Linked DNA regions of Gloeocapsopsis sp. IPPAS B-1203. The protein of the gene in region 1 interacts with the protein of each later gene in a pairwise test. Links are inferred from orthologs where the notes say so. Each region holds a gene or a part of one and is shown on either strand. Other genes may lie near its edges.

What was found.
Region 2: the proteins of uvrB (region 1) and uvrA interact in binary tests that used the Escherichia coli proteins (3 or more experiments, as listed by UniProt). The link is inferred for Gloeocapsopsis sp. IPPAS B-1203 from one-to-one orthologs.

The regions. Positions count from the first base shown.
Region 1 is NZ_PEIG01000010.1:150,512-166,238, reverse strand. The notes cover bases 6,042-8,921. They hold uvrB (excinuclease ABC subunit UvrB), read left to right. Parts: upstream 6,042-6,422; coding sequence 6,423-8,420; downstream 8,421-8,921. Other genes in these bases: CSQ79_RS18155 (MEKHLA domain-containing protein), read left to right, coding at 8,550-8,921; CSQ79_RS18165 (hypothetical protein), read right to left, coding at 6,042-6,258. In the rest of the region: CSQ79_RS18200 (CAP domain-containing protein), read left to right, coding at 1-120; CSQ79_RS18195 (serpin family protein), read right to left, coding at 196-1,479; CSQ79_RS18190 (S8 family serine peptidase), read right to left, coding at 1,578-3,200; rpe (ribulose-phosphate 3-epimerase), read left to right, coding at 3,419-4,123; CSQ79_RS18180 (hypothetical protein), read right to left, coding at 4,256-4,777; CSQ79_RS18175 (hypothetical protein), read right to left, coding at 4,880-5,311; CSQ79_RS18170 (CsbD family protein), read right to left, coding at 5,444-5,626; more of CSQ79_RS18165, read right to left, coding at 5,893-6,041; more of CSQ79_RS18155, read left to right, coding at 8,922-9,008; CSQ79_RS18150 (Uma2 family endonuclease), read left to right, coding at 9,242-9,811; CSQ79_RS18145 (MFS transporter), read left to right, coding at 9,960-11,141; CSQ79_RS18140 (monovalent cation:proton antiporter family protein), read left to right, coding at 11,428-13,419; tRNA dihydrouridine synthase DusB, read left to right, coding at 13,558-14,613; rbsK (ribokinase), read right to left, coding at 15,099-15,727. UniProt on the Escherichia coli protein: The UvrABC repair system catalyzes the recognition and processing of DNA lesions. A damage recognition complex composed of 2 UvrA and 2 UvrB subunits scans DNA for abnormalities.
Region 2 is NZ_PEIG01000002.1:483,538-499,946, forward strand. What follows is about bases 7,362-10,923. They hold uvrA (excinuclease ABC subunit UvrA), read right to left. Parts: upstream 10,529-10,923; coding sequence 7,562-10,528; downstream 7,362-7,561. Other genes in these bases: CSQ79_RS27450 (hypothetical protein), read right to left, coding at 7,362-7,527; CSQ79_RS05735 (GAF domain-containing protein), read right to left, coding at 10,701-10,923. In the rest of the region: CSQ79_RS05680 (helix-turn-helix transcriptional regulator), read right to left, coding at 1-535; CSQ79_RS05685 (TroA family protein), read right to left, coding at 623-847; photosystem II assembly protein Psb34, read left to right, coding at 1,606-1,785; CSQ79_RS05695 (NAD(P)-dependent oxidoreductase), read right to left, coding at 1,905-2,759; CSQ79_RS05700 (peptide chain release factor 1), read right to left, coding at 2,815-3,228; CSQ79_RS05705 (alpha/beta fold hydrolase), read right to left, coding at 3,275-4,135; CSQ79_RS05710 (DUF1206 domain-containing protein), read left to right, coding at 4,295-5,107; CSQ79_RS05715 (glycoside hydrolase family 10-like protein), read left to right, coding at 5,114-6,220; CSQ79_RS05720 (C6orf136 family protein), read left to right, coding at 6,227-6,670; CSQ79_RS27440 (hypothetical protein), read right to left, coding at 6,678-6,818; CSQ79_RS27445 (hypothetical protein), read right to left, coding at 6,988-7,149; more of CSQ79_RS27450, read right to left, coding at 7,201-7,361; more of CSQ79_RS05735, read right to left, coding at 10,924-13,286; CSQ79_RS05740 (response regulator), read right to left, coding at 13,293-13,736; CSQ79_RS05745 (MHYT domain-containing protein), read right to left, coding at 13,747-16,185; CSQ79_RS05750 (coiled-coil domain-containing protein), read right to left, coding at 16,370-16,409. UniProt on the Escherichia coli protein: The UvrABC repair system catalyzes the recognition and processing of DNA lesions. UvrA is an ATPase and a DNA-binding protein. A damage recognition complex composed of 2 UvrA and 2 UvrB subunits scans DNA for abnormalities.

The DNA.
Region 1 (15,727 bases):
TGGATGTATAGTAATGGACATCGTGCTAATTTACTAAATCCTCACTATACACGAGTTGGTTACGGTATTGTATCAGATCCTATGACTGGTAAAGTCTACGCAGTTCAAAATTTTCAATAGATTTCATACTTTAGATAGCCAACATCTGCATCTAGATAACAAGAATAGCGATCGCTACTCTTAATCAAAATATGATTATGGTTCAACAATAGAACCCATAAACAGAATTGTTCCTGTTTGGTTATCTCGGATGGCACAAAAGAAAGGACGATTTACAACCATCTGAAATGGCGGATCAATTGGTGCAGATACAGCCATGACTCTACCAGAAGTCACAGCAGCAGCCTCGGTTCCTTCTTCGTTAACTTCAACAAAAGTTTTATGCTTAACTTCACTTAAGGTAAGGTTGTCACCCATTGCCGAAAAATCAGCACTATCTTCAAAAGCAACTTCCATCCCCAAAGCTTTCAGTGTATCGTTAAGGGTTAAGTCATATTCCATTTGAAAACGCGGAAGGCGAATTGAACCTTCACGTTGATTAAACTGCGTTAGCCATTTTTCCCAATTAGCAGAAGTGAGTTGTTGGTAAAAACTTGTTAAATTAGAGTTTTCGCTAGGTAGAAAAACGTATAAACTGAGTCTACCTTTGCCATAGGGCAAGCTCACTGCTTGAAATTGCTCGTTTTCATAATACCGATATCTCCCTGTTTGAGACATCATCGGGTGTTGTATCGATCCACCTTTCGTAAAAAATGGCTCATTTGTTGTTTGATTAGGATCAAATTCATCTGTCCATCTACCTTTAAAGTAAATCGCATTGATGAGAAACAACACATCTTGAGGATTGATTTGTTCTACAATTTGCTTAATTCTGCCATTCGTATTTTGGTTAACCCATGCATTAATTGTATTTGTCGCATCAGGAGACTGAAAATCCAAAGTTGTCACCTGTGCTTTGTAGAAGGTTTGTTTCTGCAAAAAGTCTTTGCGAAAAGGATACTCTTGTCTTGCCCACAGTGAGTTTGCAATGGCAACTTGGACATCTGGATCAGGGTTGGTGAGTGCGCTTAGCAGTGCAGCATTGGCGGTGTTGATTTCTGGCAGTTTGATTCCTTGTAACTCTAAGGTTTGCGCCATTGCTTGTTGCGTTTCACCGCTTGCACCGTTGTATAGCATAGCAAGTGCGATCGCGATACTTGTTGGCGAGATAAAAACATTACTGCTGTCTTGACTCAGCAACTGGGAAAACAGCTTGAAGCCAAACCGCGTGTTAGCAGATACTACTTCATCAACAGCGGATGTTGTCATTTGCTTATCTGGATCTTGCCGATTAAATGGGCGGGGTTGGGCAACAACAGAATCGATATGATCTATTCTGGAGCATCCCATCATTCCGACAAACAGGATACCTGTTGCCGCAAGGACATAACGTCTTCCCAGGCAAATTGCATAGCGTCTTAGCAGGAAACTCCGCTGCATGCTACTGTCACCATAGTTCTATTATGGAGACTATGCCATTTTTTCAAATGCGATCGCAGCGCGGTTACGTTTTTTGTAACGATAGATGTAGGAAGCTATTATTTTGCCGGTACTGTCCACCAAGCTAGTGCATAAGGTTGTACGGCGTGATTAACTTGTTGCTGAAACTGGACGCGAACTTTGTATTTCCCAGAAGTTGGAACTCGACAAAAAATATGTTCAACACTATCAACTTCACTCGTTGATGTGCAAGTTGTATCAACAATAGTGTTGGTATCAGCATTAAGTAGATAAAGATCCAAGTTATTTAAACCGCGATCGCGAAAAGTTTCTCCGATGTCAAATTTTCGATTGTTGTTAGCATCAGTCAACTCTACCAATCGATTCCAATTTAATGTCACTGAGACAAAACTATCTTGCTGTAATGGTTGGGCTAATACGTAATCATGATGCGAGGCGACGTTAAGTGTGCGATAGTCCCAGCCAATTGCAGGTACAGGTCTTGCTGGATGCCATTGACCAGCACTAAATTGTTGATATGCGCGGTAAGCGTTTAATTGTCCTGTTCCCATTTGGGCTTGCAAAGGAATTTTAGGATTGCGGTAAGCATCTGAATTTAACCAGTGTTGGTTTTGCTTATCTAGAATTGTTTTTGTCATTCCTAGCAACAAACCATTTCCTGGATCTTGAAATTTATCCGCAGAATTAAGCATTACGGCTTTCATCACTTCTTGACGGCGAGAATCTAAAGTCCAGTTACGTTGGCGTGGCGATTGCGCATCGCGCAGCGCCCGAAGCGATCGCAGTTGTTTGTCGCCAAATTCTTGAAGTAATGCCACAGTTGCAGTCACATGAGGTGCAGCAAAACTTGTGCCTGTGACGCGTGTCGTTTTACCGTTGGGGTTTAGTAGAGTAATTTTATTTCCAGGCGCAACTATTCCAACAGTACGACGCGGACCTAAATTCACTTCACGACCATTGAGCCTACCACCAACTGCTCCAGAAATGGCATCGCTTAAATTAGAAACATCAATTCTTGTAAAAAACCCTTGTCTGCGAGTCGTAAATGCAACGTTAATGCCATTAAAATTATCTGTCGGGATCGGAATTCCACCCTTACCTTGATTACCTGCGATCGCATACATCACATTATGAACGCGGGCAGACCAATCAATACATTGTGTCAGCAATGCTTGACCATCTAACAGTGCATTTGGGCGCGGATCGCGCTCAAGAGTTTCTCCAAAGCTAAAGTTAATCGCTCGGACATCACCACCATTTTGTAGCGCAACGTGTTGTGCAGATAAACATTCTTCTGGCTGACCGCCAGTTTTCAGCGAACCAACTGCAGTAGAATACAGTCGCGCTCCTGGTGCGACACCACGCACAGCTTTATCTGTACTCACCATGACACTGGCAACATTTTGTGCATGTGGGTCAATATTTGTATTAGGTTTTGCGGGCTGATTGCGTAAAAATACACCAGCTAAACTAACTTGTTGTTTATGAGTAACTGCTTTATCTAAACCAAATTGTCCAGGACGTCCAATTTCTACTTGACCAATACCAATTTTGCGGCCAATTAGGTTGTAAGGTGCATCGTGTAACCGCAAGGCATCAATTCCGGCATTTCCTACTGAAGTTGTTTCTAGGGCAAGGACAGGAATACTTACGCAGGAAGCGCTTAGCCCCCCTAATATCCAAATATACTTTCTTAGCATTGACTTAAAAATCTACTCAATTGGCACAAGCGTTACTAACTATCTTTACTAACGAATAATGAATTGCTCCTCACCTTTTTTATTTTCTCGTGAGTTGTTTCAGTAGCTAAACTAATATCTAGCAAAAATTTTGTTAAAGTAAGCAATTGCGATCGCGCTTTTAATGCTAAAGATTTTGTTAAAATGCATACAACTGAGGAAGCAGGAGAATCATTAACATGACCCAAGCCAGCAAAAAGCCGATTGTAATTGCTCCATCCATACTATCAGCTGATTTTTCTCGCCTAGGAGAAGAAATTCGGGCGGTAGATGCAGCAGGGGCAGATTGGATTCATGTTGATGTCATGGATGGGAGGTTTGTTCCCAATATTACGATTGGTCCATTAATCGTTGAAGCGATTCGCCCTGTGACTCAAAAGCCACTGGATGTCCACTTGATGATTGTGGAGCCAGAAAAATATGTAGAAGATTTTGCCAAGGCGGGAGCAGATCATATTTATGTCCATGCTGAACATAATGCTTCACCACACTTGCATCGTACTCTAGGTCAAATTAGAGAGTTGGGCAAAAAAGCAGGTGTTGTTCTTAATCCTGGTTCTCCACTAGAGTTAATTGAATACGTCTTAGAATTATGCGACCTGATTTTGATCATGAGCGTTAACCCTGGCTTTGGCGGTCAAAGTTTTATTCCTGGTGTCTTGCCTAAAATTCGGAAACTACGTCAAATGCTCGACGATCGCGGACTCGATCCTTGGATTGAAGTTGATGGCGGACTCAAGGCAAATAATACTTGGCAAGTCATTGAAGCTGGTGCTAATGCGATTGTAGCTGGTTCAGCAGTATTTAATGCCAAGGACTATGCTGAAGCAATTAGTGGTATTCGTAACAGCAAGCGCCCCACCCCAGAATTGGCAACAGTCTAAAAGTTAAGTATTTTGATAAAAAAGAGAGTAGATCGCAACACAATCTACTCTTTTTGGTTTTTTAGTATGAATGCGAGCGCGAATAAACTCGCTGTTGGATAAACAAAGTCCACGTAGGTAGACTTACAAATACTACTTCTTGCGGCTTCCTAACCACTTAGCTGCGGCAATTCCCAAAACAGCAGCAACAACAGGATTACTCAGGAATTTAATGATACCTGGTTGCTCTGCCATAACTTCCTGGAAGATATCAGGATGATTGTGGTAAACAAAAGATGCCAGCTTACTTACATCATCTGCGCTCATCTTATTGGGATTGTGAGTCCCTAGTGCTAGCTGTTGTTCGAGTTGGCGATCGCTTAATCCTCTTTCTTTGAGGTGCTTAAAGAAGGCACGAGCAACGTCGTCTCTCTCATTAGGCTTAATTTGGGCGATCGCTTGTTTCAACTCTGGTTCCATTTGGCTGGGAGGAATCCGCTCTGGATGCAATGATTTACCAAATAATTGGCGACGCTCTGCTTGAGATGAACGCTGAGCAAAATCATCAAAGTTTTCGTATTGACGCTCATCACTTGATACGTCTTCCATTGTTTCCGTATCACCTTGCGCCAAGTCGTTCATAATTTGGCGCTTATATTGTTCGTTGTTATACATTTTTCCTCTCCTTGCTTGATCGTTGTAGCGTTGTGCTGTCAACTTAGTGAACTCAGCTAGTTTTGCTCATATTTTCAAGCTGAGTCTTGCTTGTCTAACTTGTTACTGATATTTAATTTGATTCGACTGAATATCGTAATCAGCAGTCAGAATGAGCTTTTTGTCAGGAGCATACATCAAAACCTTTAAGTCTTGATTGGGAAAAGTCCGATGGAATCCTTGAAGCAATGACTTAGCTAAAGGTCTGACTTCATTAGGACGTACTTGTGGAGTAATGACAACGCCCAGTTTATTTTGATCGCGTACATACGCATCCTGAACTAAACCTCTCGCTGTCTGGATAACCCAATTGCCAAAGTCTTGTCCGGCAGTTGTGTTGCCACGCTCTAGTAAAGCATAGTTACCAGTTGTGTCTGCGGCTGGTGGTAAACTTGTGGTTGGTGCTTTAGCATTAACAGCACTACTACAAGCGACAGACATCGTAAGAACTAACACTAAAGTTAACGCCGTCAGAACTTTACGAAATCTCTGCATAAAATCCACTTTAACTTTCCTCCCGTTGACTACATTGCAAAACTCAATTGCTTATTTTGTTCCGAATTTATAAAGCTTTATAAATGATGAAGGTCTAGAATAACTAGACCTTTTAACTGAATTAATTAGCAACTAGTCAAGCTTTTCTTTGACGTTATCTTTTACGTCTTCTACACCGTGACGGACTTCACTTTCTGCTTGCTTTGCTTTACCTTCTGCTTTATCTTCGGGATCTCCTGTAACGTTACCCCAGGCTTCTTGAGCTTTACCTTCGATATTTTTACCTGTAGCTTTAGCTCTATCTTCTAAACTCATTTTTCTTCTCCTTGTTCCTAAACAAACTTACCGTGTTGTCCAGCAACCTTGAAGTTTGTTTGTGCTTACGTTTACAACTTATCCGAAACGCTACACTACAGACTTCTGTCAGAAGACATATTAAGCTTCTCACTATAAAGAAAGATAAAAACTAAAGTGTGTTTACTACTATGTCTAAATGAAGAGAATCACAATTGAGATACAAAAAAACTAGTGTTTAAAAACAACCAGCTATCAAAACCACAATTAAATTAAATACTTTTGTGCTAATCTAGATACCCTATCAGCTCATCAATTTTTTCTATTTTATTGCTAGCAATCGGACGAATACCAAATGTTGTTACTGTTTTAGAAACTTGTAATTCGCTGGCAGCAATTGGACGAATACCATGCAAATTTATAGTATCAGAAACTTGTATTTCACTGGCAGCAATTGGACGTATCCCTAGTAGATTGACAGTATCACTAATTTCAAAGGTGCTAGCAGTGATAGGGCGATCGCCAGGCAATGGGCTTGTCTGAACGCTAGAAGATGTTGAAACCGCTAGTGTGACAACTTGTGACGTGTTTTCTGGAGTAGAATCAGTTGATTTATTGATTGCATCTACTTTACCAATGCTGCTAACGCTCATAGTTTTATCCTTGAGATGACATTTTAAGTTAAATAGAAAAATTGTTTTTTGTGATTGCTTTTGAGTTTACTGGAAAAAGCATTTTTTAGGTCTAAATAAGTTCACATGGTATGCATAAATAAATCTAAATATGTAAAGATAAGTAAAGGGAGTCGCAGTGTACGATCATGCAATTTTCTCTCCAAGCACCATTTCAACCAACCGGCGATCAACCCCGCGCGATCGCACAACTCACTCAACAAATCAAACAGAGACACCACCATCAAACCTTACTCGGCGCAACAGGAACCGGAAAGACATTCACTGTTGCATCAGTTATTGAAAACATTGGGAAACCAACACTAGTACTTGCACACAATAAAACTCTCGCCGCCCAACTGTGTAATGAGCTACGCGAGTTCTTTCCTGACAATGCAGTAGAGTATTTTGTCAGTTACTACGATTACTATCAACCAGAAGCTTATATTCCCGTTACAGATACTTACATTGAAAAGAGTGCTTCAATCAACGATGAAATTGATATGTTACGGCACTCCGCAACGCGATCGCTATTTGAACGCCGCGATGTGATTGTCGTCGCCTCAATTAGCTGTATTTACGGTTTAGGAATTCCTTCGGAGTATCTCAAAGCGGCAATTCCCTTGAAAATGGGGATGGAAGTTGACCAAAGACAGATTCTCCGCGATTTGGCAACGGTACAATACAGCCGCAACGATGTTGAAATGGGGCGAGGACGCTTTCGAGTGCGGGGGGATGTTTTAGAAATTGGTCCGGCGTACGAAGATCGGATTATTCGCGTCGAGTTTTTTGGTGATGAAATTGATGCAATTCGCTACGTCGATCCGGTAACAGGCGAAATTATTCAAAGTTTGTCTGCGGTTAATATCTACCCAGCGCGACACTTTGTGACTCCAGAAGAACGTTTAGAAGCCGCGTGTGATGCTATTGAAGCTGAACTGAAACAGCAAAAAGCTGAATTAGAGCAAGCCAGTAAACTACTAGAAGCCCAACGATTAGATCAGCGGACGCGCTACGACTTAGAAATGTTGCGCGAAGTTGGTTACTGTAATGGTGTCGAAAACTATTCGCGTCACTTAGCAGGGCGTCAACCAGGAGAACCACCAGAATGTTTGATCGATTACTTTCCGGATGATTGGTTACTCGTAGTAGATGAATCGCACGTCACAGTTCCGCAAATTCGTGGCATGTATAATGGCGACCAAGCGCGGAAAAAGGTACTTGTTGAGCATGGTTTTCGCTTACCAAGCGCAGCAGATAACCGCCCGTTGAAAGCGGACGAGTTTTGGTCAAAAGTGAATCAGTGTATTTTTGTTTCTGCAACACCAGGCGATTGGGAATTAGCACTATCAGAAGGTAGAGTTGTTGAACAGGTGATTCGTCCTACAGGTGTTGTCGATCCGGAAATTTATGTGCGTCCTACTGAAGGGCAAATTGACGATCTTTTAGCAGAAGTGAAAGAACGCATCGATCGCCGCGAACGGGTTTTGATCACAACCTTGACGAAGCGCATGGCAGAAGACTTAACTGAATATATGCAAGATCAAGGAATTCGGATCAGGTATCTGCATTCAGAAATTAACTCAATTGAGCGGATCGAGATTTTGCAAGAGTTGCGTCAAGGCAATTTTGATGTTTTAGTCGGAGTGAACTTATTACGGGAAGGATTGGATTTACCTGAAGTTTCCTTAGTGGCGATTTTAGATGCAGATAAAGAAGGTTTCTTGCGTGCAGAGCGATCGCTGATTCAAACTATTGGTAGAGCAGCACGTCACGTTAGAGGACAAGCAATTCTGTATGCGGATAATCTTACAGATAGCATGATTAAGGCAATTGATGAAACCGAACGCCGACGGGCAATTCAGTTAGAATACAACGAGAAACACGGAATTACACCACAACCGATTGTTAAACGCACGAATAATGCCATTTTGTCGTTTTTGGAAGTATCGCGACGCTTGAACTCGCAACAACTTGAAGAAGCTTACGAACAAGCAGATGATTTACCGCTAGCAAATATTCCCGAATTGATTACGCAACTAGAAGCCCAAATGAAAGAAGCAGCGAAGAATTTAGAGTTTGAGGAAGCAGCAAAGTATCGCGATCGCATTAAGCATTTGCGTGATAAATTATTGGGACATTGAGGAAAATTCGGTAATAGGTAATAGGTAATGGTAATCGCAAAGCAGTTAGCTCAATAAAAGCTAATGGCTAATTGCTAATTGCTAATAATTACCAGCCTTTTAGTTACATTTATTTTTACCCACGCACTTATGTTTGTTTGGCAGCACAAAGAAGTTATCTGTCAAAGTCAGCGTTTACTGTACAGCTTTGAGTACTGGATGGGCAATGCATTGCTAGATACAATCGGAACGCCAGTAGAAATTGCTCAGGCTTTGTTTACTGCACCGTTTGTTTTGGTTTCGCATGGTACAGAATCCGATCCAATTTTTAACTATGGCAATCAGCAGGCGTTGATACTGTGGGAGTTTTCTTGGGAAGAGTTTACGCAAATGCCTTCGCGCAAATCTGCGGAACAGATGGTACAGCAGGAACGCGATCGCTTACTCGCAGAAACAACCAATAAGGGCTTTTGTCATTATTCTGGTGTCCGCATTTCAAAAACTGGCAAGCGATTTCGGATCGAAGACGGCATTATTTGGAATGTTATTGATGACGAAAACCAAAGCTGGGGGCAAGCTGCTGTTTTTTCTAAGTATCAATTTGTTTAGCTAATGACATTACACCTGTTCTTGATTGATACGCCTTTCTCATAATCTTGCTAGCACTTGATACCGCTGTGATTCGTATTCGGGTTATAAAAGTGGGGCTTCTTTTTCCTGGCGTTCTTGCTGCCGTAGTTGATCTAGTTCTACAGGCGTGAAAAGTCAGTTCTGTCACTCGGTAACTTTCGCTTCTACACTAAGTTATAGAAGGTAGCAAAGGCAACCTTATCCTAATCGTTATGAATACTATTACGCTGAAAATTCCCCGTTTGACAGCAAAAGAATTTGTAGAACTTTGCCAAGCTAATGAACATTTGCAGCTGGAACGTACTGCGACTGGAGAAGTTGTTGTTATGCCGCCAACATACCCTTGGACAGGTAGACAAAATGCTGGAATTAATGCTCAACTATGGAATTGGAGCGATCGCACAGGTTTGGGTATTGTTTTCGATTCCTCCACTGGCTTTACTTTACCTAATGGTGCGGTGAAATCTCCAGATGTTTCTTGGGTAAGTAATGAACGCTGGGAAACTTTAACTGACTTTCAGCAACAAGAAGAATTTTCGCCCCTAGCACCTGATTTTGTCGTGGAATTACGTTCAAGTAGTGACTTGCTAGACAAGTTACAAGCAAAAATGCAGGAGTATATTGATAATGGCGTTCGCTTAGGTTGGTTAATAGACCCTAAAACTAAGCAAGTAGAAATTTATCGTCCAACTACTGATGTAGAGGTATTGCACTCACCCACAACAGTGTCTGGTGAGGATGTTTTACCAGGATTTGAATTGAACTTGAAGAAAATTTGGTGAATTGAGTGACTAGTGGCTAGTGAGGCTAGCGGCTAGTGGCTAGTGAATAGATATGTAGTGAGCTTGAATTGTGTCCATGATATCTCAATATTGACTCGTGAAGCTTGTTGTATAGCGCTTCAATCCAAAATCTAAAATCTAAAATTGTATGATTGCTTCAGCTTGGATAGGTATTGCGCTTGCATTTTACGCTTTTATTGCTATTGGTATTGCAGAAGGAGGGTTAGGAGTTTTATTGCCCTCTATTTTGGCAGCTTATAACTTAACTCCAGCGACGGTAACGCTATTGTTTCTTAGCCAAGTGAGTGGCTACGTAGTTGCAGCAATTTCAAGTAGTTTGCTGGCTAGTCGCATCGGATTGGCGCGGATGTTACTTATAGCATCGATGACGTTGACGAGTGCTTTGGTAATTTATGCGATCGCTCCACGTTGGCATATTATGGTTGCAGCAGGAACGCTGCTCGGATTAGGAATTGGACTGATTGACGCGGGAATTAATACATACATTGCTAATCAAGGCAATGCGAATGTGATGGGTGTGTTACATGCATTTTATGGTGTTGGTGCATTACTTGGTCCTGCTTTAGCAACAACACTCCTTGCGTTTGGAATGGACTGGCGACGGATTTATTTGCACATTGCTGGAATTGTCGGAATTACTATTCTTGGCATGTTGTGGGCAGTAGTATTCGACTATAAATCAATGAATACACGTGTCACCACGCAGGATGCTGATGCTAAGACAAGTCTAAAACTGGCACTGCGGACACCTGCAGTATTAGTTGCAGGGATATTGTTGCTAGTCTATGTTGGCACAGAAGCATCTTTAGGTAACTGGGCTTACAGTGTCCAAAGTTTAAGTCGCGGAACACCGGAAGTCATTGCTGGTTATAGCGTCACTGCTTATTGGTTAGGACTCACGATTGGACGTTTGGTGATGGGGCGTTTTGTGGCACGTCTAGGCGCAATCCGCACAATGGATTTTTCTATTGGGTTACTATTGGCAGGGTTATTTGCTTGGTGGTTACTGCCAAATCAATTATTGAGCTTACCGCTGATTGGTTTTGCCCTTGCTGCAATTTTTCCAGCAACAATTTGGTTGATTCCGCGACGTGTTGCTACTACTATGGTGCCAGCTGCGATCGGATTTGTCACTAGCGTTGCTAGTTTGGGTGCAGCGACTATACCAACTGTTCTTGGTTGGATTGCAGATCAGGCGGGTTTAGAAATTATTCCTATGTTGATGATACCGCTTGCTCTTATCGTGTTGGCGCTGCATCGTTGGTTAGTTAGGTATGCACCTATTAAGAATGAACAAACTACAGCGTAAAGTCTTTGTCAATCAAACGCAACAATTGTTGTAAGCAAGTTAAAGCAGCTAAAGCCGTTGGCTACACAAGTACAACATCATTTAGTGCTGCATTTCGTAAGAAATTTGGTACCAATTCCTGTTCTTATCGGCGATCGCTGCTAAATTTTTCTACCTGCTCAACTTGTATAAATTGTCTCCCGTAGAAACAGTACGCAACTTCTAGATTCCTAAGAAATTTTCTAACCTTAAGCTATTTGTACCGCTGCAACTATACGCTGTAGGAAATAATGAGGAAAGCGAGTCAATGGCTAACTTAACGCTGCTTGTCGAAATGGTGACGGTGTTGGGTGCTGCTGCAACAGGAGGATATCTCGCAAATCGGCTGCGACAACCTGTGTTGTTAGGATACCTCATCGGTGGCGTGGTCGTAGGTCCTGCGGGATTCAATTTAGTCACCTTAGAAGGTGATATTGAGGTGTTATCTGAAGTAGGAGTGGCGCTGCTGCTGTTTGCTTTAGGTGTAGAGTTTTCGCTTAAAGACTTGTTGCGAGTTCGTGCGATCGCCCTGGGCGGTGGGACGCTGCAAATCATCTTGACAATTCTCCTCGGAGGCGGACTTGCTTACTTGACGGGGTGGGTGAGTACACTTCCCAAAGCAGTTTTTTTAGGGGCTGTTATTTCGCTATCCTCAACGGCGGTTGTCTTCAAAAGTCTGATTGAACGCAACGAAGTTCAAACTGCTCACGGACAAGTCATGCTAGCAATTTTGATCGTGCAAGATCTTAGCTTAGGCTTGATGCTAGCAGTTCTTCCAGCGCTAACTCAACCTCCAGATGTCGTCGGTTTTGCATTAATCGCCGCGCTGTTCAAAGCTTTACTGTTTGTTGGCGGGGCAATTATTGCCGGAAAATGGTTTATCCCGTTCTCAGTTCGGCTGCTTGCTCAAAGTGGTTCTCAAGATTTATTTATACTAGGCATTGTCTTGCTCTGCTTGGGAATTGCGTTATTTACCTCTGCGATCGGCTTGGGGATTGCGATGGGAGCATTTGTTGCTGGGTTAATGATTTCTAATGTGGAGTATGCCGATCATGCACTTGATCGCGTGATCCCAATGCGGGATATTTTCGCTACGTTGTTTTTTGCATCGATTGGACTTTTAATCGATCCAGGTTTTCTACTTGCGAATATTTGGGTTTTGTTGGGACTGGTTGCGGTGACAATGTTAGGGAAAGCCGCGATCGCAACCCTCATCGTCATGCTATTCGGCTATCCGCTGAAAACTGCGTTAACGGTTGGTATTGGGATTAACCAAATTGGTGAATTCTCTTTTGTGTTGGCAGGTGTTGCAAAAAGTGCAGGACTTTTCACGGCAAGACTTTATGGTTTAACAGTAGGCACAACAGCAGCCACCTTGTTACTTGCACCTTTCTTATTAAAAGCAACACCATATTTCTTAATCTGGTTAGAGCGTTTTGTAAAGATGAATTCGCGTCTGCGGTTGAATCACCCGCCGCATTTTATTGATATTGAAGAAAAACTTATCGATCATATCGTCGTGGCAGGATATGGCAGAGTTGGACAAACGCTCGTGCGAATGTTGTATTTTCAAGGTCATCAGATTTTAGTCATCGATAATAACGAAGCAACACTGCAAACTTTACGAGGACGCGAAATAGTCTATTTGTATGGTGATGCTGCGAGTACATTAGTTTTAGAAAAAGCCAATCTCCGTCAAGCAAAGGCAATGGCGATCGCACTTCCCGATCCGATGGCAACGCGATTAACCTTGAAACGAGCCTTAAGTATTGCACCTGATTTAGATATCACTGTCCGCGCCCACGTTAAGGACGAAATAGATGTACTCTACCAGTTAGGTGCGCAGGAAGTTGTGCAGCCTGAATTTGAAGCTTCTTTGGAGATGGGCGCACATCTGCTTTTAAAACTCGGAGATTCACCGTACGCAGTACAGCAGGTTGTCACGCGCTATCGGAACGGACGATATCGCGATATTCTACCAGAACGGTCGGAGTATTGGGGAGCAGCAGATTTAGAAACCGTTATTGAAGGACTAAAAAGACACTGGTATGTCCTGGACGAAAATTCTCCATTGTTAGGGCAAAGCCTTGCTAAAGCTAACATTCGGCGCTTAACAGGAGTGACGATTATGGCAATTGAACGTCATAAGCAACTTTATCGCTATCCTACAGGTGAAATGACTTTAGAAGCAGGCGATCGCCTTTTAGTAGTCGGAAACTTTGAAGAACACGTCGCCTTTAAACAGCTGAACTCACCTTAAGAGTAAAAACAGGAGTAGGATCGGTGTAAGAATAAACCCATCTCAATTAGTATTAACAGCTAGTAGTTAATCGCTTTGTAATTATCGTTAAGATAGTGAAGTTCTACTCAGTGCTCATCGCAATAGTTTTTTGTATTTATGATCGCGCTGTCTCCCAACTTACAAGTTCGACTTGCCACACCACTGCAAATCGGTTCACTCGCAGTTAAAAGCCGTGTTTTGCAGTCGCCTTTATCTGGTGTCACTGATTTGGTATTTCGGCGGTTGGTGCGGCGTTATGCACCCGAATCAATGATGTACACCGAGATGGTAAACGCGACAGGGCTGCATTACGTTAAAGAGTTGCCCATAATTATGGAAGTCGATCCGAACGAACGACCGATTAGTATTCAGCTATTCGATTGTCGCCCAGATTTCTTGGCAGAAGCAGCGGTGATGGCAGTAGAGGAAGGCGCAGACACTGTAGATATTAATATGGGTTGTCCAGTGAATAAAATCACCAAAAACGGTGGTGGTTCTTCATTGTTGCGTCAACCGGAAGTTGCAGAAGAAATTGTGCGATCTGTCGTTAAGGCGGTGGATGTCCCTGTGACAGTAAAAACTCGCATTGGTTGGACTGATAAAGAAATTACAATTCTCGACTTTGCTAAGCGCATGGAAGACGCTGGGGCGCAGATGATTACAGTCCACGGTCGCACCCGCGCTCAAGGTTACAATGGTTCCGCACGTTGGGAATGGATTGCGCGTGTTAAGGAAGTTTTGTCGATTCCAGTCATTGCCAACGGTGATATTTTCTCAGTAGAAGCTGCAGTACGCTGCTTGGAACAAACAGGTGCGGATGGGGTTATGTGTTCGCGAGGAACGCTAGGTTATCCGTTTTTAGTTGGGGAAATTGATTACTTTCTCAAAACTGGGCAAGAGTTACCACCACCAACGCCTGTAGAACGGTTGCAATGTGCGCGAGAACATCTCCAAGCTTTATGGGAATATAAAGGCGATCGCGGTGTCCGACAAGCCCGCAAGCATATGACATGGTACGCGAAAGGCTTTACAGGTGCGGCGGAGTTACGTGGATTGTTGAGTGTAATTGAAACTGTCGATCAAGGGTTAGAAGTCATTGATCAAGCGATCGTGCAGCTAGTAGATTATGAAGCTAAATCTGAAGAAATTGAATCTAGCTTGCAGATTGCATAAAGTTACTCTGATTTTTTTGACAGTTGTTGTCTTTTAAAAATCTGTTTTGAAACGAACCACATGGGCGTAGCTTTCCATTAGAGTAGTACATAAAGCACACCAAGAAAAAAGATTATATCGCGAACAATTTGAGACGGTTATATTAACGTATATAGCCTGCTGCTTCTATCTTGATAGCTCGTGTAACAGCTTCTATTCCATATTGCTGACCTGCTTTTGAAGATTCTTGTAATAGTTGAAATAACACACCAATGTTTTTTGAATTAATGGTGTCTCATAAAAGCTAATCATTCCTCAAATGTTTTCTTTGGTGAAATATTTATTGTAGTTACCTTCTATTCTTTAGATGATTAAAAATCAATACAAAGATGTTTATATTGAAGAAGTTTGTAAAAAGCGTGAACTACTACCTAAATTTTAAAGTTTAAAACAAGCAACCTCTGTGTTGTTTGATCGCAGTTGTGGAGCGATCTTGTTGTGACTTGTTAATTTCGTTCGTGTTCTTGGAGAAAAGCTTCAACTGTCTCGCGTGTAGGTAATGAGGATTGTGCGCCTGACTTGGTCGTTGCCAGCGCACCAGTTGCCGCGCCCCATACAACGGCTTCGCGAAGCGAGTATCCTTGAGATAACGCGGCTGCTAGTCCACCATTAAATGCGTCTCCTGCTGCAACGGTATCTACAGCTTTTACAGAGAAAGCAGGAACAAAAAAGGTTTCATCTGGGGTGGCACAGAAAACGCCCTTAGCACCTAACTTGATAATTGCTGTTTTGACACCACGTTGCTGTAGTACTAATGCCGCTTTTTCGGCGCTTTCAAGACTATCGACTCGAAAATTTACTAATTGTCCTGCTTCTACTGCATTCGGTGTAATGATATCAACTACCGGATAAAGTTCTGATGGTAGCTCAGTAGGTGCTGGCGCTGGGTCTAAAATGACTTTAACACCTGTTTGTTGTGCTGCTTGTGCTGCTTTTTGTACCGCGAAAAGTGGAACTTCTAGTTGTAATAGCAAGACTGCTGCTGATAGCTGCTGTGTGAGACGTTTGATATCTTCCTCACCAACATTGCCGTTGGCACCAGGAATCACGATAATATGATTTTCGGCATTGTCGT
Region 2 (16,409 bases), on another replicon or contig:
GCTCTAATGGTAGATGCATTTCTGGATTGACTACATTGTTTTCATAAAAATTTTGTTCGCTGCTTCCTTCTAATAAAAACGTTAAACTGTTCGGTATTTTTTCTGTTTGATTAGAAATAAAACTGTTGATTAAGTCTTGGCTATCTAAATGAATATCTACTTTCAATTGTCGCTTTCTAGCACTAACAGTAATACATTCTTTTGCATCTGTTTGATTTTGGTTAATCCAGTCAAAAAAACTTAGTTTTCCATTTTTTCCCAAGTATGAACCCGATAGGTTAAATCCAAATTCTATAATTCGCTCTTGCTCTAATTGGCTACTATCACATTCAACACATAAATCATCATAAAATTCTTCATCAACAATCAGTAGTTTTATACCTCGTAACTTAATATTACGACGATATCCTCTTCCGAAGTTCTGCGGGCAGTAATTAATAAAATCCGTATTATCAGATGCTTCTGGATAATAAGTGTTGTGGTTAACCTGCTGCCAATTTTGTTTGTACTCAGCTTGAGAAATTATATTGACCATAACTAGGAATTATTACCATTAAATATTGCTAGGTTAGCATAGCGATCGCCCTCTGGAAAACTGTAGATTAGTAATACACAGTAGCTTCTAAGTTTTTTTTACTTGTACCAATGCTTGCAATAATTGTTGCATTTGATTGATAAACACTTCGGCAGCGATTGATCCGCGAATACGTGTAATTTGATAATCAATAAAGTACATTTTTTGATTCTGGAACGCCCAAAGCGATCGCCAAATGGCATTCTCTATCGTGTTTTCTCCTGAAGGCAATACTAAAATCATATCGGTATCAATCTGAGGTAAGAATTCCACCGAAAAGATACCGCTACTGCGTTCTTCAAGATTAACAACATGAAAATCAAAGTCTGCAAGTAAGCTACAGACAAAATTGTTGCGATCAAATAAGAACGAACTAGAAATTTCGTTAGCAAAGCCTAAAACGAGGTTTTTTGCTGTGCGATCGCAGGTGCTAATTGTGCTTTGATTTGCGCAAGTCGCTGGTTGTGATTGAGGAGAGTTTGCTATGCTTGCGCCTCACGTCCTAATTGACCGATTTGCAAAATAACTTGTTGCCAGCGATCGCCTAAATTAACAGGTTGACTTGTGACGCGCTTGCCTAAATACGGAATTTGTTCACTGGGGCAATTGAATATGGGATTACTGAGAACCTATCCCACTAACTTTGTAAACTAGATGTAGAATGTGGCAAGGAAAAGGAAAGCATCAAAACACACTTTCAGACCTTTCTATTAAACAACGAGTCTTCTGTCTCTCACCTCTGCTTTAGCTTTTCTTTAGAAACAGGCTCTAAAGCGGTTGCTCTTGGATCGTGAAGTGCCCAGTTATGAGCTTAAGAGAGTTGAGAAAAGTCCTTAATAAATGCCTCCGGCACGCTACGCGAACAAAACGTGCTAAGGCACCTTTCTTCGCTAACAAAACTTAAAACTAACCCCTCTTCCACTGCTTGCTCTTAGTATTTTCCTTGTAAAGATTTGTGACTAAGATGGTAGAGTATATATACTAGTTGTAATTAAGCTTAGTTAAAATAAGCAGAAAAAAGGATTTTACTCATGCCCTATACCACAGAAGAAGGCGGTCGTCTCAATAACTTTGCCAAAGAACCAAAGATGTATGCAGCAGAACCTCCAAATAAAACACAGCAGCGTAATTTTGTGATTTGGGGAGTAGTAGCTGCTGTCTTAGTTAGTGGAGTCATTTTTGTCGCCTTCTCGGTATCCAGCCTTAGCTAAGAACTAATGCTTGCAATCGCGTAGTTTTCAACCAGGTTCCTGAAGTAGTGGACATCTGGTTTTTTATTGCTGATTACTATTTTGCAGAAATACGCATAGAATTGGCTCAAAACTCCAAATCAATCAGGATTTACAGCAGAAAATAGCGCAGAATAATCTGCATCAGAAAATCCTTGACTAAGGGTAGCTGCGATGATTTGTTGCACTCCGGCGACACCACTAGTGTTCAAGCCAGAGGCTTCTGCTTCGGCAATAAATAAATTGATGTCTTTGAGTAAGTGTTTCGTGGGAAAATTGGGATTATCGTAATTACGCTCGACCATTCTTGACAATTTTTTGTCGAAGGTAGGCGCATAAAGCGCACTGTCGCGAAGAATCTGCATAAATAATTCCACGTCGATTCCTTGACGTAGAATGAGTCCTAAACTTTGAGCAAACGCTGTTGTCAGTGATGCAATGAGTTGATTCAAGGCAAGTTTAACCGCAGCAGCTGTACCAACTTCACCAATATGCAGTGGTTCGGAACCAAAGTTTTGCAATAATGGCAACCAACGCTGAAATTGTTCTGGGGTTGCGCCTACCATGACGATTAATTTACCTGCGGTTGCTTCGGGAATACTCCCTAAAACAGGTGCTTCTAAGTATTCACCTTTATTTGCAATCACTTCATCGCGAATTGCTTTGCTATCGGTAGGGGAAATTGTTCCCATTTGAATGATTGTTTTTCCGGCTAACTCTTGGGAATCTGAAAAAAGTACGCTACGAATCGCGATCGCATCTGTCAGCATTAAAATGATACATTCTGCTGCTTGAGTGACTGCTTGAGGATGTGTTGCAATTTCTGCACCAACTTCTTTGAGTGGTGTTAACTTTTCCGCAGTACGGTTGTAGGCAATAAGTTCGAGATTAGCATTTAATAGTCTTTGTGCCATGGGTAGTCCCATGAGTCCAGTACCGAGAAATCCTACTTTCATTAGTTTAATTTTTTTTGTTTACAAACCACACAGACGCAGAGAGTGAAGAAAGAGATTAGCGCCAGTAGGGGCGTCCTTTCCAGAATACGCCGATAATAATGCCGATTAAACTTGCTTGGTTTAAGTTAAATAGGACTGCTGGAAGTGGTAGAAGTGATTTAAGAAATAGTATTACTGCTAAACACAAAACTAATGCCCATAAAGAACCTGTGTTGATTGAGACTAAGCGATAAAAGCGTTCAAGTAAATAAACTCCTAATGCACCAAGCCCTACAGCGATCGCCAAAGAGATGATAATTCCCAGTGGCGGGGCGTATACCAGCATGAGTAAACGTTGAAATACATCTGATTGAATGTATCCCAGAGTCAGGAGAAAGTCTAAAACGATCACAATCACAGCAACTAGTAGCGAAACTTGCAGCAGCGATCGCCAAGGTAAAAACTTTAAACTACGCAGAGGATCGCGCATATGACATGAGATGCTGTAATCATGACCTGATTTTATCAAACAGTGTCTACGTTGCTAGAAACTCGCGTATATATTGATTAACTAGTTGCGGTTTTTCTTGCTGTACCCAATGGCTACAATTGGGAATGTATTTGATTTGCAAGTTTCTAACGTACTTATCTGTACCGTAGGTAAGTTCTTTGCCAAGTGCAGTATCACTTTCTCCCCAAATGAGTAATGTCGGAACCTCTAAAACATCCCAATTGTGATTAAGTAATCCTTGTTGCCAAACGTTACGGTAGTAATTGAGTGCTGCTGTTAAAGCACCACGTTTGCTGGCTGCATCTTTATAGGCGTCTATATCTGCTTGAGTAAAGGCGCTTTTATCGACTGCCATACCTTTGAAAGCTGTCTCAATTGCTTGATAGTCTGAGGCTTGGAGTAGCATTTCTGGTAGTCCAGGTAGCTGAAAGAAAAACATATAAGAACTACGCATCAGTTGTTGTGGTGTACGTAATCCTTCGGCAAATTTGGCAGGATGAGGTATGTTCATCACAATCAGACGTTCTACCATTTCGGGGTAGGAATGGGCAAAACTCCAAGCGATCGCACCTCCCCAATCATGTCCAACTAAAATGCACTTTTCGTATCCAAGTCCGGTAATCACACCTTTAACATCTTGAAGAAATTCGCGCATCACATACGCTGACTGCTGTTTCGGTTTGTCGCTGTCGTTGTAACCGCGCAAGTCGAGCGCAACAACTTTATAATCTTTAGCAAACTCTGGTATTTGATGCCGCCATGAGTACCAAAATTCCGGAAACCCATGCAACATTAGCATTAAAGAACCATTGCCTTGAGTGACGTAGTGGAGTTTAATGCCGTTAGCGTTGATGTATTCGTGTTGCCAAGTTTCGATGACAGACATAGTGTTAAGCAAAACAATGATGTGCTGTTTAGTCTAGAGTAATCAACTCTAAAGGCGATAACAAACTTCTATAGGTACTTGCGTTAATTACAAGCACAGATCAAATCAGTTAATCTAAGTGTATATTGTTAAAAATAATACACTCATAAATTAAAATATATGACACAACAGCTAACACAACACACTTCATTATGGATTGAGCGATTAGCGCGATTTGGTCTTGCTGCTAAGGGTGTCGTTTACGGTATTGTAGGATTGCTAGCCGCGCAAGCCGCATTTGGTACTGGAGGAAGAACGACAGATACTGAAGGTGCTTTGCAAACAATCATCAACCAGCCGTTTGGTCAACTTTTACTCGCGGTTGTGGCAATTGGTTTAATGGGATACGTATTGTGGCGGTTTGTCCAAGCTATCAAAGATCCAGAAAACAAAGGCAGTGATGCGAAAGGGATTTTACAGCGAATTGGTTATGCGACAACTGGTGTCATTTATGCAGGTTTAGCGTTGAGTGCGGTTAAATTAATTCTAGGTTCTGGTGGTAGTAGCAGCGATTCAACGCAAGATTGGACTGCACGTTTACTCGCGCAGCCTTTTGGACAATGGCTAGTCGGAACTGGTGGTGCGTTTGTGATTGGTATGGGTTTTTATCAATTTTATCGAGCATTTACGGCTAAATTTCGTAAAAAACTCGATTTACACGAATTAAGCGATACCGAACAAATGTGGATTATCACGATCGCTCGATTTGGTTTGTTCGCGCGTGGTGTAGTATTTTGTGTCATCGGCTTTTTCTTAATTCAAGCCGCACGTCAATCGGATGCTAGTGAAGTGCGAGGCTTGGGTGAAGCGTTACAAGCACTTGCACAACAACCTTATGGTTCCTGGATTTTGGGTATTGTTGCCCTCGGTTTAGTTGCTTACGGTATTAATATGATTGTTCAGGCGCGTTATCGTCGGATTATGGCAACTTGAAGAATAATGGCAATTCGAGGTATTTGGATAACTAATACTGATAGTCAGGTGCTGCATTCGCGGCAAAATATTGCTGAAGCAATGGCATTTTTGGCACAGACAGGATTTAATGTTGTGTTTCCCGATGTTTGGAATAAAGGATTTACGCTTTACCCTAGCCCAATTATGCGATCGCTGTTTGATGTAGAAATCGACCCACGGTATCAAGGTAGAGATCCCCTGGCGGAAATTATTGTCGAGGCGCGGCGAGTTGGAATCAAAGTGATTCCGTGGTTTGAATATGGTTTTGCTAGTTCCTATAATTCTAATGGCGGGATGATTCTAGCAAAGAAACCAGAATGGGCGGCGCGGGATATTAACGGTAATTTACTTAAAAAGAATGGCTTTGAGTGGATGAATGCACTTGACCCTCAGGTGCAAGAGTTTATGTTAAATTTGGTGCTGGAAGTCGTCAGAAACTACGATGTTGACGGCATTCAAGGCGACGATCGCTTACCTGCATTACCTTGTGAAGGTGGTTATGATGCAAGTACTGTAGAGCGTTATCGTCAAACTTTTAATTGTCATCCGCCGCAGAATTCAAAAGATCCTCAATGGCTACAGTGGCGGGCTAATATTTTAACAAACTTTTTAGCACGTCTTTACCAAAAAGTCAAGGCTATTAATTCTAATTTGATAGTATCGTTGTCTCCTAACATCTATGACTGGGGACTCAAAGAATACCTCCAAGACTCTAAAACTTGGTTAGAACGTGGTTTAGTTGACATCATCCATCCCCAAATTTATCGCCGCGACTTTGCAAGTTACAAACAAGTTGTCGATCGCGTCACGCAGCAGTTGAATCACGAACAGTTAGCAAAACTGTCACCAGGAATTTTAATTAAGCTGGGTTCTTATCGCATAAGTGCAGAATATTTGCGACAGGCGATCGCCTACAATCGCAGTCGTGGTATTTCAGGGGAAGTTTTCTTCTTTTACGAAGGGCTACGCGAAAATAATGACGCTTTAGGAAAAGTATTGCAATCGCTTCCGTATAATAATTACAGCGAACAACCTGGATCAAATTTAAGAGGAATTCAAAGTCTATTTCGGTTCCTCCAAAATCGTTTTTGAAACGTAATGAATGTAGAATATCAATCGCAAATCACCAAAGTCATTGCCATACTCAAACAAGATTTACCTACTCTTTTTGAGCAAGATATCTCTTACGACATTTATACTCAAGATATCTACTTTCAAGATCCCGTTAATAAATTCAAAGGTAAATTAAACTACCGAATTATCTTTTGGACTTTACGATTTCACAGTCAGCTATTTTTTACTGAGATCCACTTCGATCTGCATGACGTATATCAAGCACAAGCAGATACTATTATTGCTAATTGGACAGTACGAGGTACATTGCGCGTACCCTGGAAAGCATACATACTCTTCAATGGTTACTCAACCTACAAACTTACTGAAGAGGGTTTAATATACGAACACGTAGATTGCTGGGATCGCAAACCCAGCGAAATTTTACGGCAGTTTTTTCAAAAAGGCAAAAGCCAAGTGAGAGAATAGTCGTTAACTATTTGCCTTGGCTCAAGCGAATGTGTTCCATAATCTGCTGCTTGCGCTGATCTGAATAAATCGGAGTTTTGATAAACTCGCCTTTGCTGCGAGCAATGTGTTCCATAATACGCTTTTGACGGTCAGTCATTTCAGCCATAGTGCTTTAATTTGGTAGTTTAGTGTAGATAACTATTTACATTAGTTAATATTAGCGCATTTTTATAAGAAAATGATGTGATTAAACAAACCTTACTAGACACAGAGAACACAGAGGAAAGAGCTAAAGAGAGATATTTCATAAATATCTGAGTTTATGTAGAGAACTGTTAATTAGTGACTCCGGCTTGTTGTAATGCTTGTGTTAACATTTCTGTGAGATTTAAAGTTTCAGCCCACTGAGTTAAATAATTGATATCAAGTTTATCAGCTTGAATCTTTAATACTCCTAAAACATCACGCCATTGTCTATCTGAAACTCCGCCACCCATACGATACCAAATGATTTGTAAAATAATATCTTCTGCAGAAGGTAGCCAAGCTTATCTTTCAGGATTTTGAGTAATAATTAACTGCTGACGCCGTTGCATTTCAGATTTAGCTAAGGGGTGATTCGATAATAAAAAAATGTCTGCTTTTTGCATACTTTCTAGATGAATTACATTAAATGAAGACTGGCATTCAATTGCTTCTGTCACCATTCCTTCATCAATAAAAAAATCCTTACCCATTGCTACCAACAAAGGCGACACATGAGCAAGCTGTTTTTTCCAAACAGGCATATTCCGAAAAGCCCGCATTAAAAACTTATCAACTTCAGGATGAGTATCCCTTGATTGCGGTTGATATCCAGCACGAAAAACTCCCATATATATTTTCTCTGCGCCTCTGCGGTTTTTCTCTTCACTTTGGTGGATGCTGCTGCAAAACCTGCTTAATATATTGCCCCGTATGAGATCGTGAATTTTCTGCTACCGCCTCCGGCGTACCTACAGCAACCAACTCCCCTCCTTTATCACCACCTTCTGGACCCAAATCAATAATCCAATCGCTGCAACGAATCACATCTAAATTGTGTTCAATTACTAAAATTGAATTGCCTTTGTCAACCAAACGTTGCAAAACATCTAATAATTTATGCACGTCATAAAACGATAAACCTGTTGTCGGTTCATCAATTAAATACAAAGTTTTTCCTGTGGCGCGGCGCGACAACTCAGTTGCTAATTTCACTCGTTGTGCTTCACCACCAGATAAGGTTGTTGCAGGTTGCCCAAGTTTGATATATCCCAAACCAACATCGACTAATGTTTGCAATCGTGTAAAAGCTTTAGGAATATTTTGGAAAACTTCTAAGCTTTCCTCCACTGTCATATCAAGAACATCAGCAATCGATTTTTCTTTATATTTAACTTGCAATGTTTCGCGGTTATATCGCGCACCTTTACATACTTCACATTGCACATAAACATCAGGAAGAAAGTTCATTTCAATGACATTGACACCTTGTCCGCCACAAGCCTCACAGCGTCCGCCTTTGACGTTAAATGAAAATTGTCCTGGCTTATAACCGCGTGCTTTTGCTTCAATTGTTTGACTAAAAACGTCGCGAATCGCATCAAAAACACCTGTATAAGTAGCAGGGTTAGAACGCGGTGTCCGTCCAATGGGAGATTGATCGATAACGATCGCCTTATCAACTGCGTCCAATCCCTCCACCGTCTCTATATGTTGTGGAAATGGAACTTTACGTGTTAAGTGATGCTGTAAAGCAGGATAAAGCAGTTCGTTAATCAGTGTCGATTTACCGGAACCAGAAACCCCAGTTACGCAGACAAGTTTACCAAGGGGAATCTCAACATCGATATTTCTTAAGTTATTGCGGTAGGCGTTTTTCATCACCAGCGATCGCCCGTTACCTTCGCGTCGTTGTGCGGGTGTTGCGATCGCCTGTCGTCCTGATAAATATGCACCTGTTAGTGAATCTGGGGCTGCGAGTAATGCTTGCAAGTCCCCTTGGGCAATAATACTACCACCATGAATTCCCGCACCAGGACCAATATCAACAACATGATCCGCCGCACGGATTGTTTCTTCATCGTGTTCGACAACAATTAAGGTATTACCCAAATCGCGCAATCGAGTTAAAGTTCGTAGCAAGCGCCCGTTGTCACGTTGATGCAAGCCAATACTCGGTTCATCTAAAACATAGAGTACGCCTGTAAGTCCTGAACCGATCTGAGTCGCTAAGCGAATGCGTTGCGCCTCTCCTCCTGAAAGTGTCATCGCTGGACGATCTAATGTCAGGTAATCTAACCCTACATCCAAAAGAAACTGCAAGCGGGCTTTAACTTCACGCAATACCAAATCAGCAATTTGCATTTGGCGATCGCTCAATTCTAAATTATGAATGCGCTGCTGACAATCGCGAATCGAAACTCCGGTAAGGTCGAGAATGCGGTATTGTCCTAAACGAACTGCGATCGCTTCTGGCTTCAAACGCTGTCCTTGACAGACTTCACACGGTTGGTAAACTAAATACTGTTCAAGTTTTTGTTTAATCAGTTCTGAAGCATCATTATATTGCCGCTGTAAAATTGGGATAGCACCTGTGTAACGGCGATAGTCATTGCGATCGTGATTCCAGATCGGTTGTTCTGCGCCGTGTAAAATAACGTGTTGTTGTTCAGGGGTTAAGTTTTTCCACAGAGTTTTCAGTTCAAAATTAAAAGCTTGCCCGACACTATAAAGTAAAGAAAGATAGTAAGAATTGTCTTTTTCTGACCAAGGTGCGATCGCGGCATATACAGGTTGTGCGGGATCGGGAACGACTAATTCTGGTGAGAATGTCCGTAAGCTACCTAATCCATGACAATGGGGACACGCACCGTAAGGCGAATTAAAAGAAAATAACCGTGGTGAGAGTTCTTCCATCACTGCGCCATGTTCAGGACAGGCAAAGTTTTCGGAAAAGACAATTTCTTTTTCTAGAGGTGATGTCACATACGCTGTAGATTCCTCTGCGGCTTTTATCTGCGTTGCAGTAGGATGCATAATGACATTAGTATCTGCCTCGGAGCGATCGAGAATCTCAATAACGGCAATTCCCTCAGAACGTCTCAAACAAGTTGTCAGCGAATCAGTCAGACGTTCTGCAATCCCTGTTTTTTTAACTAATCGGTCAATAACAACTTCAATATTGTGCGTTTGATTTTTATCGAGTTCAATCGAGTCACTGAGTTCGCGGACTTCCCCATTAATCCGCACGCGGGCAAAACCTTCGGAAGCAAGGCTAGATAATAGTTTACGATGTGTCCCTTTTTTTCCACGCACTACAGGGGCGAGAATCTGAAAGCGGGTGCGATCGGGTAATTCCATAATGCGATCGCACATCTCATCAATTGTCTGCGGTGCAATTGAGCGATCGCAAATTGGACAATGCGGTTTACCAGCACGTCCGAACAATAACCGCAAGTAATCGTAAATTTCTGTTACAGTACCAACTGTAGAACGCGGATTGTGGGAAGTTGATTTTTGATCGATAGAAATCGCTGGACTTAAGCCTTCGATCGCTTCAACATCAGGCTTATCAAGTTGTCCTAAAAATTGGCGTGCGTAAGCACTGAGAGATTCTACATAACGCCGCTGTCCTTCAGCAAAAATTGTATCAAACGCCAAAGAAGATTTACCGGAACCGGATACACCAGTGAACACGATCAAGCGATCGCGGGGTAACTCTAAATCAAGATTTTTGAGATTATGCTGTCTAGCCCCACGGATACGGATCGTATTCTGACTAGCGCGGTTAACACCAAGGAGACGATGCCCATTTGCATCCAGCGTGTCTAAGGTTTCAGCAGGGTGAGACATGAGGCAGAGGAAAAACCATTGCTTAATGATTTTAGCGTTGCCTTCTAGTTAGCGGTTAATGAGATGTTATTTTCAGCTTCTCTCTTCATGCAGCAAGCTTGTTTTATATACGATATGGGTTAATTTGTCTATGCCTTGTTACAAATGAAAGAATTAACAGCAATAGAATTGTCTATACAGAGTCCTGAATAAGACTACTAACAGGCAGATATAGTGTAAAGCAGCTACCACGTCCTATTTCTGAAGTGACTGTAATATCTCCACCATGTAGTCGTGCTAATCTGCGTGAAAGCGCCAAGCCTAAGCCAGTACCTTCGTATTTACGATTTAAGCCACTATCAAGTTGCTGAAAAGGTTGAAATAAATTTGGTAAATCTTCGGCTGTAATCCCTATTCCGGTATCAATAACAGAGAACGTAATAAAATCTGAAGTTTTACTGACTTTAAGTGACACACTTCCTGCTTGAGTAAACTTGACTGCGTTATTCATAAGATTGAAAAGAATTTGTTTGAGGCGACGTTTGTCTGCTGTGCAAGTTGTCGCTTCTGGTTGAATAATTAATGATAATTGCAATTTCCTTCTTTGGGCTTTTTCCTGAACGAGAGACAAACACTCTTGAGAAACTTCTTCAACAGATAGCATTTCAAGTGTGAGATCTTCTTTTCCTGCTTCAATTTTTGATAAATCTAAAAGATCGTTAATTAACTCTAATAAATGTTCTCCAGAAGAATAAATTAATGAGACATATTGTTGCTGTTTTTCATTCAGTTGTCCAAAAATTTGTTTGAGTAGGAGGTTAGAAAAACCGATAATTCCTGTTAGGGGAGTACGCAGTTCATGGCTCATGTTAGCAAGAAAGTCAGTTTTTGCGCGATCAGCAGCTTCTGAGAGGAGTTTCTCCTGCTCTAACTCTTGCGTGCGTTCTTTAACTAATTGTTCTAGGCGTTCGTAACTTTGGGCATTGTAAAGTGCGATCGCTGCTTGATTTGCAATACGTTGTAGAAGTTGAATTTCCTCTGGGGTAAATGTCCGGCGAGTTGTAGTTGTTTGCAGCGATAATCCGCCAAAAAACTGATCCCGAATAAAAATTGGCACTCGCAACTCAGAACGAAGTTGTGCTGTTTGAACAAAGTGTTTTCGTTTAGAATCAACATTAATTTCTGCAAAATTAGGGACATGAAAAACTCGATAGTAAGAAGCATAATGAGTTGGATTCAGTAATTCAATATACTCAGATATTGGTACTTGCCAATTTAAAACAGAAACAACTTGTACATTTGTCCGCCACTCTTTGATAACACGAATGTGAGTTGTATTAACTGCAAAAATAATAACGCGATCGACAGCAAAACCTTCACCTGTTAGGTTAACAATTTCTTGTAAAATATGCTCAGGGTCGAGGCTAGAATTAAGTGATTGACTAATATAATTGAGGAGGTGTTCGCGCGATGCTTGTTGTTGTACTTGGTTAAAAAGTTGTGCTTGTTGAAGAGCGATCGCTACTTGTGTTGCTAACTTCTCAATCAAATCAATTTCACTCAGTTGCCATTGTCGCGATCGCGAACATTGATGTACTGCTAATAATCCCCAGGCATAGTCACCTTGTAAAATAGGGACAACCAAGCGAGCTTTGACGTGCAATCGTTGCAGTAATGTGGCAAATTTAGGATCAATGTTTGCTTGAGCAAGATTATTAATTTGTTGAACACAGCCACGCTGACATTCTGCCTGAGTTTCTTGAAACCAAGTGCCGCGAATTTGAATCTCAGGATCTAAAGGCCAATTAGCATCTACAGACGCTGCGACAATTTTGCCATTACGATTATCCTCGAAACGAAAGATCATGACGCGATCTGCGTACAGAAATTGCCGAACTTCTGCAACAGTTGTGCTGAGAATTTCATCTAAGTTGAGTGATTGGCGAATTCGAGTCGCAATAGCACTGAGTAGGCGATCGCATTCGGCTTGTTGCTGAAATTGAATTTCAACTTGCTTGCGTGCAGTCACATTGCGGATAATTCCCTCAAGCGCAATTAACGCTCCATCATCGTAGATTGTCACATTGCTTTGTTCTGTCCAAACGATGGCTCCATCTTGGCGAATCCAGCGCAGAATGAGTGGTTGAGGCATTTCTCCATCAAGCGATCGCAGCCATAACGGTTGATCGCCTGGATGAACAATTTGTGAAATCAACAACGGATTGTTGTAACATTCTTGCGGCGTATAACCTGTCACTCTAGTAACGGCAGGACTAATGTAATCAAAGCCTGGAGTTGGAGTAAAGCGATAGCGGTAAATAATATCTTGAGCATTATCAGCAAGTCGGCGAAATCGTTCTTCACTTTCTTGCAAAGCAATTTCAGCTTGGCGCTTTTGATCGCGGAGCATTTTTTGGTCAACAGCTTGTTTAATCGCCTCGCCTAACCGAACCAAACGATCTTTGAGTAAGTAATCAGCTGCCCCTTGCTTCATACACTCGACAGCAACTTCTTCGCTAACACTGCCTGTGACAACAATCAATGGAATATCTAATCCTTGTTGCTGCAATATCTGTAAAGCTTGTAGCGCGCTAAATTGCGGCATTCCATAATCTGAGATGATCGCATCCCATGTCTGACTTAAGCAGATGAGATAATCTCCTGCAGTTTCTACGCGCTGCCATTGCGGTTCAATGCCACAAGAACGAAGTTCGTACAGCATGAGTTCCGCGTCGCTCAGTGAGTCCTCTACAATCAAAATCCGCAATAAAGTGGACATAATTTTTTAAGATACCGGAGGTTGATTCAGCAGCCGCCAATACAAACCTAACTGTCGTACAGCCTCCGTGAACTGCTCAAAGTCCACTGGTTTTACGATGTAGCTATTGACTCCTAACTGATAACTTTCAACGATGTCGCGCTCTTCGCTTGAAGATGTGAGAACGACGACAGGAATAACGCGAGTGCGGGGGTCAGATTTAATTTTCTGGAGAACTTCTAATCCATCAACTTTTGGCAGTTTAAGATCGAGAAGAATGACCCGAGGACCATTATCCATTGAGCGGTGTGCATAGCTGCCAGTACAAAATATAAAATCGAGGGCTTCTGCACCATCTCGCACGACCTCGATATGATTTGTGAGGTGACTACTTTTAAGTGAATGAAGTGTCAGTTCTGCATCACACGGATTATCTTCAACCAGCAAAATTTCAACGGCACTATCTCTCATCAATATCGCCTCACAAAGTAAAGTAGAAAGTTGCACCGCGATCAACTTCTGCTGCTGCCCAAACACGCCCCCCATGACGGTGAATAATACGCTGTACAATAGCTAAGCCTACGCCTGTTCCTTCGTATTCTTCTGCACGATGCAGCCGCTGAAAGACACCAAAAAGTTTATGGGCATATTGCATATCAAAACCGACACCATTGTCTTTGACAAAATAAACATGCTGTCCGGAAGGAATTGACGATGCATCACTTTCTTGCAGACAACCAACAGTGATGTGCGCAACATCATTTTTGTGCGTATACTTGAAAGCATTCGATAATAAATTTACCCAGACTTGTTTAAGTAAAGCAGGATCGGCTTCACACACAGGCAACTGTTCAATCGTCATTTTGACTTGTCGGTTTTGTTGTTCGGCTAAATCTTTTAGTACTTGATGCACGATCGCACTCGGTTCAATGCGTTGTTTTTTTAAAGGCGCGCGACTCAGCCGTGAAAATGTCAGTAGATCGTCAATTAAGCATCCCATTTGCTGCGCATTAGCTTGTACCAATTGCAAGTAGCGTTGCGCATCGGCAGTTAATTGCGGCGTACAATCTTTTAAAAGAATCCGCGAAAAGCCATTGATGGCGCGTAATGGTGCGCGTAAATCGTGCGATACCGAATAGGAAAAGGCTTCTAGTTCTTTGTTGGCTGTTTCGAGTTCCGCCGCCCGATTTTGCAAGTCGGCGTTTAAATGAATGATTTCAGCTTCGGCGCGTTTGCGTTCAGCAAGTTCAGTTTGCGCTTGTTGATAAAGTTCAGATTGTTGGATGGCGATCGCCACTTGGGTTGCCAGTTGCTGGAGAAGATTAATTTCAAGCGGTTGCCATTGGCGTGGTTCTGAACAATGATTGGCAACTAGTAATCCCCACAGTTGTTCTTCTTTTAAAATGGAGACAACTAAGTTTGCTCGCACCTGTAACTGTGCAAGTAAATCTGCATGACAAGGATTTAATCCTGCTGTGTAAATATCCTCTACAACTTGAATTCTTCCTTGTCGATATAACTCGCGATTAGCAGGATGACTAAAAAAAGTGTCTTTAATGTTTTTTCCTGCAATTGCAGCCCATTCGGGTGCTACAGATTCAACCACAACAATGCCACTCCAGTCAGCTTCAAAGCGATAAATAAACACGCGCTCCACTTGGAGAAACTGCCGGACTTCGGCTACTGTCGTGTTTAAAATTGTTGCCAAATTCAACGACTGACGGATGCGTCGTGTAATCTCAGCAACTAATAGCTCGCGTTCAGTTTGCTGTAGCTGGAATTTTGCTGCTTGTATGCGTTCGGTAATATCGCGGTAGGTTGTGACAATGCCTGCAACTGCTGGATCGTGCAACAGATTATTGACAATTACTTCAAAATCTCGTACTTGTTCATGTGCAGTGCGCAATCGAAATTCAGCGGAGATATTGACATTTGGATAATTTTTTGCTTTTTTGAGCAGATCTTCGGCGATCGCCTGATCTTCCTGCAGGACAAAATCAAAGGTATGATACCACGCATCAGGTTCGTAGCCCAAGATCCGTTTAATCGAGGCGCTGGTGTAATTGACTGTACCATCCGCAGCGATCACTGCAATGATATCAGAGGCATTTTGCACCAAAGAACGAAAGCGTTCTTCACTTTGACGTAATGCCTCGGCGCGCGCAGTCTCTGCACTGAGTCGCTGATCGAAAGTAGAAGACACAAGTGCAAGCATCAACACAACTAATGTCGCTATTGCAATTGCAATCCCAAGTAACGTGTTGTCGATAACTTGCGCTGTGTTCTCAATTGTCAGTTGTTGATTGTACTTAAAGCTGACTGCCGCCATTGCGGTGTAGTGCATTCCGGCGATCGCAAAACCCATCACAATCGCACCACCAACTTGCCATCTACCTTGAGCTGTGATAGCTTTTTGCAGACGAAATGCCAGCTGCAGTGCTACTAAAGAAGCCCCAATCGCGATCGCAAGCGACAAGGCAACTAACTTGGGATCGTATTCTGGAGTTGCTTCTAGACGCATTGCTGTCATACCCGTGTAGTGCATTGCGGCAATACTCAATCCCATAACGCCACCACCAGCAATCAGCTGAAGTAAGCCAAACTCACGACTAACAACAAATAAAGCAACACCAGAGGCAATGACAGCAACTGCCATCGAGAGCAACACAAGCGGCAGGTCATACGTAATAGCAATTGGAAGATTATACGCAAGCATCGCGATGAAGTGCATCGCCCAGATGCCTACTCCCATGGCGATCGCTCCCCCACTTAACCAGAGTTTCCGAATTTGCCCAGTGGCAACAGTAACGCGCCCAGATAAACTCAGTGCTGTGTAGGAAGCAACAATGGCGATCGCAATCGACAGGAATACAAGCCCTAAATCATGATGGGACAACAATACATCTGTTGTATCGGACATCGTTTTTATTTACCCCTGTGCTTTTCTGCTTCTCTGCTGCCTATTAAGCTGAACCTCAAAGCGAATCGGTATTATGACCTGCGCGATAGCAAACAATCCTAACAAACCGTAAAACCGAGTGTCCATACAAAAAAACTCTCAAGTGAGAGGCTGTTGTACTTTACAAAGAAAACTGAGCGGATTTTTAGCTGAGAACAGCAATCACACCACCCATCGCCGCCGCA